DNA from 2 places in the [Clostridium] celerecrescens 18A genome. Region 1 is predicted to be linked to the other one. Evidence: a T-box and tRNA genes for the amino acid it is inferred to sense, from the RefSeq annotation. Region 1 holds a T-box; the other holds one or more tRNA genes.
What was found. The T-box of region 1 lies ahead of leuS (leucine--tRNA ligase). A T-box ahead of a tRNA ligase gene usually reads a tRNA of that ligase, here a tRNA-Leu.

Region 1 (5,672 bases):
TCCTCACAATCTAAAAATTGAAATACATGAACGGATCATTTGCACCCATTTTCATACAATAGACACACAACCAGAATATGATCAAAAGGGCGATTGCTGTACATAGGCTTTCCCGTTTTCTGTCATACAGTCTTCGCGGAAGACCAGTCATGAAAATGAGGCCAGCGCATAAAGATAATCCGTAGATCCTTCCATATTTCAGGAAATCTCGGGTAAAATATGTATATTTCCCGACAGGCGCCAGAAAGGGGAATAGCCGCTGAATATATATTCCTAACTGTGAAAAGTCCGTTATTGCAAATAACATCCATGTAAGAGGAATTGCAAACAGCATATACACATGTCCCAAAACTCTCCAGCGTTCCAGCAGTTTTCCCAGTCCCAGCTTCTCCAATGAAATAAGTGCAAACAGCACAAATCCCCATAAGAGAAAGTTTGGGCTTGTTCCGTGCCACAGACCGGTCAGGAGCCATACGACAACCATGTTACGATAGGTTTTTAAGAATCCCTCACGGTTTCCGCCCAGCGGAATATATACGTAATTCCGAAACCAGCCGCCCAGAGTCATATGCCATCTGCGCCAAAAATCAGTCATGGTCAGAGCCATATAGGGATGGTTGAAGTTATCAGGAAGAGGAAATCCCAACATCATTCCCAGTCCCCTGGCCATCAGGGAATAGCCATAGAAATCAAAATACAACCGCAGGCTGAAAGCTGCCAGTCCCATCCACGCAAGTGGCGTTGAAATACTCTCATATCCTACTGCTCCAATCTGGTTCCACAGTCCGCCTATCTGGTTTGAAAGTAGAACCTTCAACCCCAGTCCGATTGTAAATTCCCGAAGTCCTGTTTCCACTTGTTCCATAGTATGGACCCGCTTTTTAATTAACTCCCTTAAAGAAGTATAAGTTACAATCGGTCCGGAAATGAGCTGAGGAAACATGGTCATATACAGGGAAAAGTCCAGAAATGATTTTTCTGGTGCCGCATCCCTCCGATACACATCGACCAGATAAGAAATGGCCTGGAAGGTATAAAAGCTGATTCCCAACGGAAGAGCCGGATGAAGGATAGGAACGGCCGCTTTCTCCAGCCCTCCAATTTGAAATAATAAGCTGATCTGTTCAAGCAAAAAGCCTGAATATTTAAACAGAATCAGCCAAAACAGGTTATAGGCGATTCCTAAGCGAAGCCATTTCCTGCGTCTTAAGCGAGATTTGTATCGTTTCATCTTCCTGCCAACGCAGTAATTGGCACAGACAGACAACAGCAAAAGCACCATATAGGCCGGATGCTCCGCAACTCCATAAAAATAAAAAAACAGGCTTCCTGCAAGTAGACAGAAATTTTTTGCTCTGTCCGGGCACACATAATAAAGAAGCAGAAACATCGGCAGAAATTGAAATATAAACTCCAAGCTACTAAAAATCATAAAATTTATTCCTAACATATGTATTTATTTTATTAGACGAAATAAGAGACCGGAAAGTTGCAGAATCCTGTAAAATTTTGTACTTTTTAGTAATTAAGCTACGATTTAAAGCATCAGTTCCACTCAGAGTCTCTTTGAATTGCTTTAGTCTTAAATGAAATTGCCTTCTTAATGACATGGGCAGAGATTTTTACATACATTATTTCAACACTAAATAAGGACATTATAAGCCATGTTTCAACAGCCTATAATATCCTTATTTTAAAGCATAAATTGTTTAACTTATTTACTGGATTTTAACCGAATACTTTAATACACTAATTCTACAGCAAATCAGTAATAAAGTTTAACAAGTTAAAACCGTTTGAATCCTTATAGAATCAAGTTTTTCCGTCTATTTAAAGTTTTTACCATAAAGACGGTTTTATTTGCACACGATATTTACAATTCTTCCAGGAACATAGATTTCCTTAACAATAGTTCCTGTTATCTTATCCGTGATCAAAGCCTTGCCTGCTTCAATGGCATCTTCCTTTGCTACGTCTGCAGGAAGCTTTACCACTGCACGGGTTTTACCGTTCACCTGAACTGCAACTTCGATCTCGTCATCTTTCATAGCCTCTTCATCACATTCCGGCCACTGAGCATGGAATACGGAAGTCTCGCCGCCAAGCTGCTGCCACAGCTCCTCACCGATATGTGGAGCAAAAGGAGCAACTAAAACCACAAAGGCTTTCAAGGTTTCTTTGTCAATGCCACCGGTCTTCTTGGCCAGGTCGATCAATTTATTGTTGTATTCCATAAATCCGGAAATTACTGTATTTAAGTTAAACTGATTGAAACGCTGTTCAATATCAAAGATCAGCTTGTTGCGCAGACGAAGCATATCTCTGGTGGCTTCTACATCCTTATTGCTGCTATCCGCTACCAGATTCCAGAAGCGGTGCAAGAAACGGCTGACACCTTCGATTCCCCTGTCATCCCACTCTGCATCTAATTCCGGCGGCCCTACGAAGAGCTCATACATACGAAGGGCATCACAGCCATAGTCACGCACCAAATCATCAGGAGATACCACATTTCCCTTTGACTTACTCATCTTAATTCCATTCTTTCCGTTGATCATACCCTGATTAAACAGCTTGGTAAAGGGCTCATCAAAATCCACAACACCGATGTCGTTTAAAAACTTGGTATAAAAACGGGAATACAGAAGGTGAAGTACTGCATGCTCCACGCCGCCGATATACATGTCAACCGGAAGATACTTTTTCGCTTTCTCCTTGGATACCAGTTCATTATCGTTATGACTGTCTACATAGCGAAGGAAATACCAGGAAGAACCGGCCCATTGAGGCATGGTGTTAGTCTCTCTCTTAGCAGGAGCACCGCATACCGGACAGGTGGTATTCACCCATTCATCAATATCTGCCAGCGGAGATTCTCCCGTACCGGTAGGCTGGTAGCTTTCTACCTCCGGAAGGGTGAGAGGAAGCTGGTCTTCCGGAACCGGAACATTACCGCAGTGCGGACAATGAATGATAGGAATGGGTTCTCCCCAGTAACGCTGTCTTGAGAATACCCAGTCACGCAGCTTAAAGTTTTCGGTTTTCTTTCCAAGGCCCCGTTTCTCGATCATTGCCGGAGCTTCTTTTTTAAGGAAAGAAGACTCCATTCCGTTCCACTCACCGGAATTGATCATCGTTCCGCTGGCATCGGTATAGGCTTCGGACATATTTTCAATTTCCTCGCCGTCCTTTGAGATAACCTGGACAATGGGGATGTTGAACTTTTTAGCAAACTCAAAATCCCTGTCATCATGGGCAGGTACGCACATGATGGCACCGGTACCGTAGTCGGCAAGCACATAATCGGATAGCCAGATGGGTACCTTGGCACCGCTTAAGGGATTTACTGCATAGCTGCCGGTAAATACACCGGTCTTTTCTTTATCCTGAAGACGGTCCACGTTTGACTTCATGGATGCATCGTAGATATACTTCTCAACTGCTTCTTTATTTTCCGGAGAAGCAAGGCCTGCGGCAAGGGCGTGTTCCGGTGCAAGCACCATAAAGGTGGCTCCGTATAAGGTATCAGGTCTGGTAGTATAAACTGTGATGTTCTCCTCTTTTCCGTCTACCTTAAAATCAACCTCAGCACCATAGGATTTTCCGATCCATTCAGACTGCATCTTCTTGACTTTTTCCGGCCAGTCGAGCTTATCCAGATCATTTAACAAACGATCTGCGTAAGCGGTGATTTTTAACATCCACTGTCTTAAGTTCTTCTTTGTAACTCCAGTTCCGCAGCGCTCACAGCACCCGTTTACAACTTCTTCGTTTGCAAGCCCTGTCTTACAGGATGGGCACCAGTTGATAGGGAATTCCTTCTCATAGGCCAGGCCCTTTTTAAACATCTGAACAAAAATCCACTGGGTCCATTTATAGAAGCCGGGATCCGTGGTGTTGACCTCCATATCCCAGTCATAAACAGCCGCGATCTCATTGATCTGACGCTTGATGCCCGCTACGTTTTCCGCTGTGGATTTTGCCGGATGAACTCCCATCTTGATGGCGTAATTCTCCGCCGGCAGGCCGAACGCATCCCAGCCCATGGGGTGAATCACATAATGCCCCTTTAAAATCTGATACCGGCTCCAAACATCAGAAATTACATAGCCTCTCCAATGTCCTACATGAAGACCGCTTCCTGATGGATACGGAAACATATCCAGACAGTAATATTTCTGCTTCTTTCCATCATCAACATTGATGGGGCTCTTTGCCCAGTTTTCCCGCCATTTTTTCTCAATGGCGCTGTGGTTGTATGACGCTGCCATAACAAAATTTCCTCCTTTTACAACAGGGTTTTTCCCTGTATCAAATGTCTGCAGATAAAATAATATCCGTATGAACGTATAAAAAAATGCGCCTCAGACCGTTCATACGGCCATAGAGACGCAGGATCTACCGCGTGGTACCACTCTATTTCATACAAGTTTTGTATGCTCTCACTGGATATCAAAGAACATATCCGCCCGCTTTAACGGTCAGGACACCGGCAATGCCTACACAGAAAGCAGAGCTTCCTTCAGCACGCTACTCAAAGGCCAGTTCGGCTGTCATTCCCAACCGGCTTCCACCACCCGCCGGCTCTCTGTATGTTTCAGACAGCTTACTACTCCTAATCACAGTATTTTTGCTAACTACAAATGTAACATAATTGACGAATTGTGTCAACCGTATTTTAAGAAACCCAGAATTTCTATGGACTGTCTTTCTTTTTATTAACTGGACGAAATGATAAAGGTCACAGTCGAAACAAGAAAAAACAAGATCATTCCAAGATTTAAGAACAGTACTTTAAATGCCCCTTTTCCCCATGTCTCCATAAGTCCGGGGTGAAACACTAATTTTTTTTGATTGATAAAAAACAAAATGGTTCCGGCAATAACCGCTCCCAGCATAAAAATGGAATAGGCTACGGTAAGCTGCAGATTATCTCCTATATGAAGAGCCACAACAGAACCAAGGAAATTAATGATCATATGAAAAATGATGGTATAGCGAAGCTTCCCCGTCTGAATATAAATATAGGCTAACACCAGACCGATTCCAAAGGCATAAAAGAACTGGTAAAAGTTTCCGTGGCTTAAGCCAAAAACAACGCTGGATACTAAAATCGCAGCCTTATCTCCATAGAGCCGGATCCGGTCAATTAAGACCTTACGAAAGAGGATTTCCTCACAAATTGGGGCCATGACCACCATGGTGACAAAAATTGACCAGGTGCTTAAGCCCTTCATCACTTCCTCTACCGGGTTTACCATAGGCTTTCCCAATAAGGCGCAGACGATACTCATAAGGCTCTGGCCCATTAGATTTCCAAAAAACAGGGCACTCATACAGACCAGGAATCCGGAAACCAGCATTCCTGCCCCGGCCTTTCTTGCCTCGGGTCTGTATAAGACCGGCATATCCTTTATAATCAGGCAGGCAACGACTCCGCCCATAAGGTAATTCGACAGGGAAACAAATACCATATACCAATTTCCAAAGGTTATATTCATTCCAAACCGGGACAGTAAAAGAGCAACGACTCCTACCTCAAGCTGTATTACAATCGTTACAAGAAGGAATGCTCCATATCCGATCCCCACTCTTGAAAACGCCTTCCATGCATTTCTTCTGTCTTCCACTATTCTCATACCTCCTGCCAGTTGGTATCAGTTTATCACAGA
Region 2 (5,672 bases), 890 kb from region 1:
TATCAAGATACTGAACACGTTGTGTTTAAAACCATGCCTGCGCTGGAGATTGCTTCAGCAACCTACAAGGGCAGCTACGAGCAGCTCACCGCTGTAAACCATGCGGTGGCAAATTGGGTAAATGACAATGGTTATGAATTTAACGGAGCTATGTTCTGCATCTATCATGTCAGCCCTGCTCAAACCCAGAACCCTGATGAGTTAGTAACCGAGGTTTGCTATCCTGTTAAAAAGAGATAATGATTACAGCAGCAAAAAACCGTTTGCGATTTGCATACGGTTTTTTGCTGCGTAAACACGAAGGTTTACATTTTCATCTTTTTCTACGCTCTGGGCCTAATTCCAGACTTAGCTCTTACCAGAGAAAAACGGCAAGTCACTTTTTCATACTTTAGGCAATACTGATGAGTGTCCTTCTCAATGTTATGTTTCGTTCGCATTTTCATATATAAGATCGCAAATTCGAGTCCCACTTAGCATTTCAATCGTTTTAGACTGGATAGATTCAAAAATTCGGTGCACCAGACATGATGGGGTAGCATTTCTGCTGCAGTATCCATCCTCTTCCAAACATCGATTGATGCAGATACTTCCCTCCATCGCCTCAACAATATCGTATAATGTTATATCTGCAGCATCTTTTGCTAAACGGTATCCACCCTTTGGGCCTTGTACAGACTCTATGAACCCTAACCGCTTGATTTTTGCGGCAATTTTATTGAAATAGTTATAGGTCATACCTAATTGTGCTGCTACCTCTTTCGCTGTTGTCACTTGATCACCCTGCTGAGCCATATAAAGGATGATCCGAATTGCATAGTCCGTTGTAATCTGAAATTTCACCGTATTTTCTCCAAAAACGAAATTTTGTAATATTAATACTTTACTTTGTGAGTATAATTTGAAACTTGATTTTTCTGGAAATATATGTACTCAATTTTAGTTTTTATGTATTGAATTTAGCCGTTATAAAATAAAAACCTTTCATATGCCCTTCCACTATCGATCGGTAATTGAGAACAACAAATAATGAATTAAGAGCATAATAAATGCTAATTATGGATAAAAATGCTATTTTAAATTTATTCTTTTCTCCATCTATATTCCTATATATAACTTGGAGTAAATGCTACTTGTTGGTCTGATTTTTTCACCGAACAGAGGTTTTTCTTACGAAAGGAGGTAACCGATGTCTCTTTTATTACGGTTTGTCACAGAATGCCTTTTTACCGTGTACAGTGTATCTTTTCTTCTTTATCATAGAAGGAATTTTTTGTTGAAACGAAATCACTTGATATTCTTCCTGGTTTCTGCAGTCATCAATTGGAGTTTCAGTGCTACCTGGGGATTGGCTATATCCTCACATTATGGAGTTCTGGCTCTCTTATTGATCGTTCTGCTGGAATTAAAAGGATTGTATCAAATGAATTCGATGCAGCTACTTTTTGAGAGCGGCTATTTTGTCGCAGTTTTATACTGGGGACGAGGAATCGTATTGCCGGTTTTTGCTCTGATTCTGAACCATAGCGTACAGTGGGTAAGGCAAGACAAGTTTTACTCCCCCATTGCATGGATTCTTTCCTTATGCGTGATTCTCGTTTACAATATGCTTTTTCGCCATTTCATCGCTCCAAAAGCGAAGGTTGAAACGTTCTACCGCAGTAATGAACAGATCCGGTTTGTAGCTATTTTTCAAGTTTGCCTTCTGGGATATCTGCTGTTTATCAACCTGGGGCGGTATTATATGGCCGATTTGACCTGGTATAACATGGCCTGCATCATCTCCTGTATCATCTGCTTTGCAGCACAGGGATTGCTCGTCAGCTGGGGAATCAGAACCAGTTTCCTTTTAAAATATGAATTACATACGGAATTGCAGCAACAGCAGCTCGAGAGACAATTGCGGCATTATAAAGCGTATCAGAAATATATCGAGAGCTTTCGGGCTCTCAAACAGGATTACAATTATATGATAACCTCTGTAAAATCTCTGTTGTCCATCGGTGAATATCAGAAAGCTATAAGCTTACTCGATACCATACTCGATAAAAGTCAAAAGCAAGTTCCGGTACAACACTCTTATTCAAATAATATCCTGCTTGATGCTCTCCTGCAGGATACCGCAGATCGATGTAAGGAGCAATCCACCCAATTTTCAGCTAATGTCTATCTTCCCATCGGTCATAATATATCTGAAACCGATATTGTCCGTATGTTTACAAACCTATTCAATAATGCAGCAGAGGCTTGTGCAAAAGTCACTTCTGATTCTGAAAGATTTATTTCCATCAGAAGCAGATTTGTTTCCCACAATGGCTGGCTGAAAATCGAAACAGAAAACTCATTTCATGGTAAAGTACTCATTCGTAATGGAATTCCTGAATCAACAAAGCCTAATCGGGATTTTCATGGCCTTGGTTTATCAATCATTAATGAAACGGCAACAAAATTAGGTGGTATAATGGTTATAGATGTAGATCAGAAGAAAATGATATTTAGGACAACACTTTTACTGCCTGTTAACATACAACGATGGAATAATAAGGAAACCAAAATCTGCCCGTCCTAACCTGCGTAAAGCATGATTGCCAGAAATTGTGCCCGGACCATTATCTTAAATGCTGTCACAAAAAAGGCCGGCGGCCTATGAGGGGCGGCCGGCTTCCAACTCTTTTATATGTCTCGCCACCGAAAGAATGTCTCCACATTTTTCTATTTGTACATAAAAAAGAGCTCATTCAGAAAGCCAAATTTAAGGCAGTTGAACAAGCTCAATTGGGGAAAACGATGGAATGGTGATAGGAATTCAGACAAGCCATTTATCCGTTTATCAACCGGACAAATTACCGTAATTAATATCTAACAATTGTATTAATTATTATACCCCCAATATAATCCCTATTATTTCCAAACTCCCTAATTGCGATTTATATGTATCGAATTTTGTGTTTTACTGTAAAATAGGCTTCTTTTTAATAGAACCTTAACGTAAAAGAGCCGGGGATTATCATTAAATCCTCGACTCTAAATTGGCATTGTTTATTTATTAATGGCGCTGCCTTTGAACATAAAACCCAAAAAAATTTAATGTCCTGTGGTCATCTCCACAGGACATTCTAATCCGGTTTAAATTATAATGCGGGAGATGGGACTTGAACCCACACGAGCATACACCCACAAGATCCTTAGTCTTGCCTGTCTGCCAATTCCAGCACTCCCGCATGTCATATAAATATTGAAAACCACACAGCTATGACGATCTGCATAGTTTCATGCAGAAGAAGGGACTTGAACCCTCAAGGTATTGCTACCACACGGACCTGAACCGTGCGCGTCTGCCAATTCCGCCACTTCTGCATTTCGTTGTTATCTGTCGTAACAACAATAGTTATTATAGTATACAAGCTCTTATATGTCAACAACATTTCTCCAAATTTTTCAAATATTTTTTTTGTATATATTTTTCAAAAAATATTGACAATTTTACTTTTAAGTGCTAAGATAATGTTCGTTGTGCGGGAGTGCTGGAATTGGCAGACAGGCAAGACTAAGGATCTTGTGGGTGTATGCTCGTGTGGGTTCAAGTCCCATCTCCCGCACTTTTTAATATTTATATTTTCCCTATTGACATATTTCACTTTTCGGGTATAATAAGTCATGTATTCCTCGATAGCTCAGTCGGTAGAGCAAACGGCTGTTAACCGTTGGGTCGTAGGTTCAAGTCCTACTCGGGGAGTTTTTTATTGCCTGGAAATAAAAGGCACATGTGATTATAATACGAAAAAGCGCAGGCATCTTTGTCTGCGCTTTTTCCTTTCCAAGTATAGCAGAAAGTATGTATCCCGATGTGCCTGGATATCTGTACTTAACACCGACCGAACTTAGGATCGAAACAATTTCCCAACACAATAGCCCCGAGGCCAAAATCCCGGGGCTAATATAGCGTATAATTTTATATTATTTTCTTACCTGTAGGCAACCAAATTACTAAGTGTACATAACCGTCCTAAAAGATGGCATACAAACGCCTGTTGCGGCGCCACATTCCAAATCAGAAACCCTCAGCCTCCTGGAGCATTTCTCCTACTCTACATTTATTTCATCAGCAGTCATCATCACCGCGCCAGCGGGAAGCGCTGTTACAGCCATCCCGAAAACCTGCGCAGTAAGCTTCTCTTCTTTCCTTTTCGCATTCATCTCTCTCTGTTTCGCAACAAGATCTATTTTCACATCCGCAGTTATTGTTGCAACTACGCCTGCAGTTATTATTACAGCCGCCCCAAAAACAGCCCATATTTGCACCTCTTTTATTATTTTTATATTTTATTATATGGGCCCATAAGAAAAGATGTGAATGCCGCAAAAGATGGCTTTGACACCGGTATTCACTCAATTAAGCTATTTATATGTATTTATTTTAACCCTTATTATAATAGGAATGAATTGATAAATTAATCTTTTTACTGTATTACATTATATTATATGGACCATCTAGACAAGGTGTGTTAGCAATGAATTTGTGTATAACCATAGGTCTCAGTCCTGTTATAATTTGCATAATTTTGTCGTATTTTCAGACATTAACACACAATCCACAATTGTTTCCACATTATTGTGGATAAGTGTCGTTTTGAGTGTCAAAAAAAGCCCCTGGAAACACATGGTTTCCGTATTACCCTTTCACCGCTTGCATTTGATATAGTAAGCGTATGTTCATGCAATAAAAGCCATTAAATAGTGCATATATAAATTACATTCGTTGTAATTTAACGTCTATACTATCGCAAAATATGGAAATACATGATATACTTTTTTATAGAAACATAATCATAAACAGGAAGATAGAAAGGACCTGATAGAATGGACTTAATGGAAGCAATCTGTACAAGAAAAAGTTATCGCAAAACATTCAAACCGAATTATATCCCTGATGCCGATTTAAAAGAAATCTTGAAAGCTGGTGCAGCAGCCCCTTCAGGCTGCAATCAGCAGACAACTTGTTTTATCGCAGTAAATAATCAGGAGATGGTACACAATCTGGCAACTATATATGGTGCATCATGGGCGCTGACTGCGCCAGCAGCAATCCTTCTGTTAACAAAAGAAACGATTTCCTATAAAGGTAATTCCTACCACATACACGATTACTCCGCCGCAGCTGAGAATATTCTCTTGGCAATAAATGCAAAGGGATATTCTACTACCTGGATTGAGGGACAGATCGAAGGAGAAAAGGCCAAAAAAATGGGAGAGATTCTTGGAGTTCCAGAAGATTTAACAGTAGTTATCTATATGCCCTTGGGAATTCCAGATAAAGAAAATCCTGGTGTGACAAAAAAACCTTTTGAAGATAGAGCTTGGTTAAATGGTTATCGAAAAGAATTTTAATAGCAGAGAGTATAAAACAACTAGAGAAAAAATATTTACAGCCTTGGATAAGAGGAGCATGCTTACAGGCATTTTTTGCATGATTAGATATGTCTGCTTCTCTTCTCCCATATAAAAAGCAAGCCATATACTATTTTTATTTAACGCATTGGCTCTCTCAATTATCCGTTCATTCCGCTATAAATTACAACTGTTTCTTTAAAGTATATAGTCTGATATTATCGGGAAAACCGTTGACTTCTCCACAAATAACATATCCTTGCTTTTGATAAAAAAGAGGAGCT

Region 2: it encodes a tRNA-Leu, which carries the amino acid that the T-box ahead of leuS (leucine--tRNA ligase) is inferred to sense. The anticodon was not compared.

The regions. Positions count from the first base shown of each region.
Region 1 is NZ_PGET01000001.1:2,160,703-2,166,374, forward strand. It holds gene H171_RS10060 (MBOAT family O-acyltransferase) at 11-1,432, opposite strand; gene leuS (leucine--tRNA ligase) at 1,857-4,271, opposite strand; T-box leader at 4,383-4,632, opposite strand; gene H171_RS10070 (CPBP family intramembrane glutamic endopeptidase) at 4,719-5,630, opposite strand.
Region 2 is NZ_PGET01000001.1:1,270,342-1,276,013, reverse strand. It holds gene H171_RS05945 (MerR family transcriptional regulator) at 1-240, shown strand, start outside; gene H171_RS05940 (RrF2 family transcriptional regulator) at 424-843, opposite strand; gene H171_RS05935 (sensor histidine kinase) at 1,388-2,569, shown strand; tRNA gene H171_RS05930 (tRNA-Leu) at 3,138-3,221, opposite strand; tRNA gene H171_RS05925 (tRNA-Leu) at 3,274-3,357, opposite strand; tRNA gene H171_RS05920 (tRNA-Leu) at 3,516-3,599, shown strand; tRNA gene H171_RS05915 (tRNA-Asn) at 3,664-3,736, shown strand; gene H171_RS05910 (hypothetical protein) at 4,084-4,302, opposite strand; gene H171_RS05905 (nitroreductase family protein) at 4,861-5,388, shown strand; gene H171_RS05900 (GNAT family N-acetyltransferase) at 5,573-5,672, opposite strand, start outside.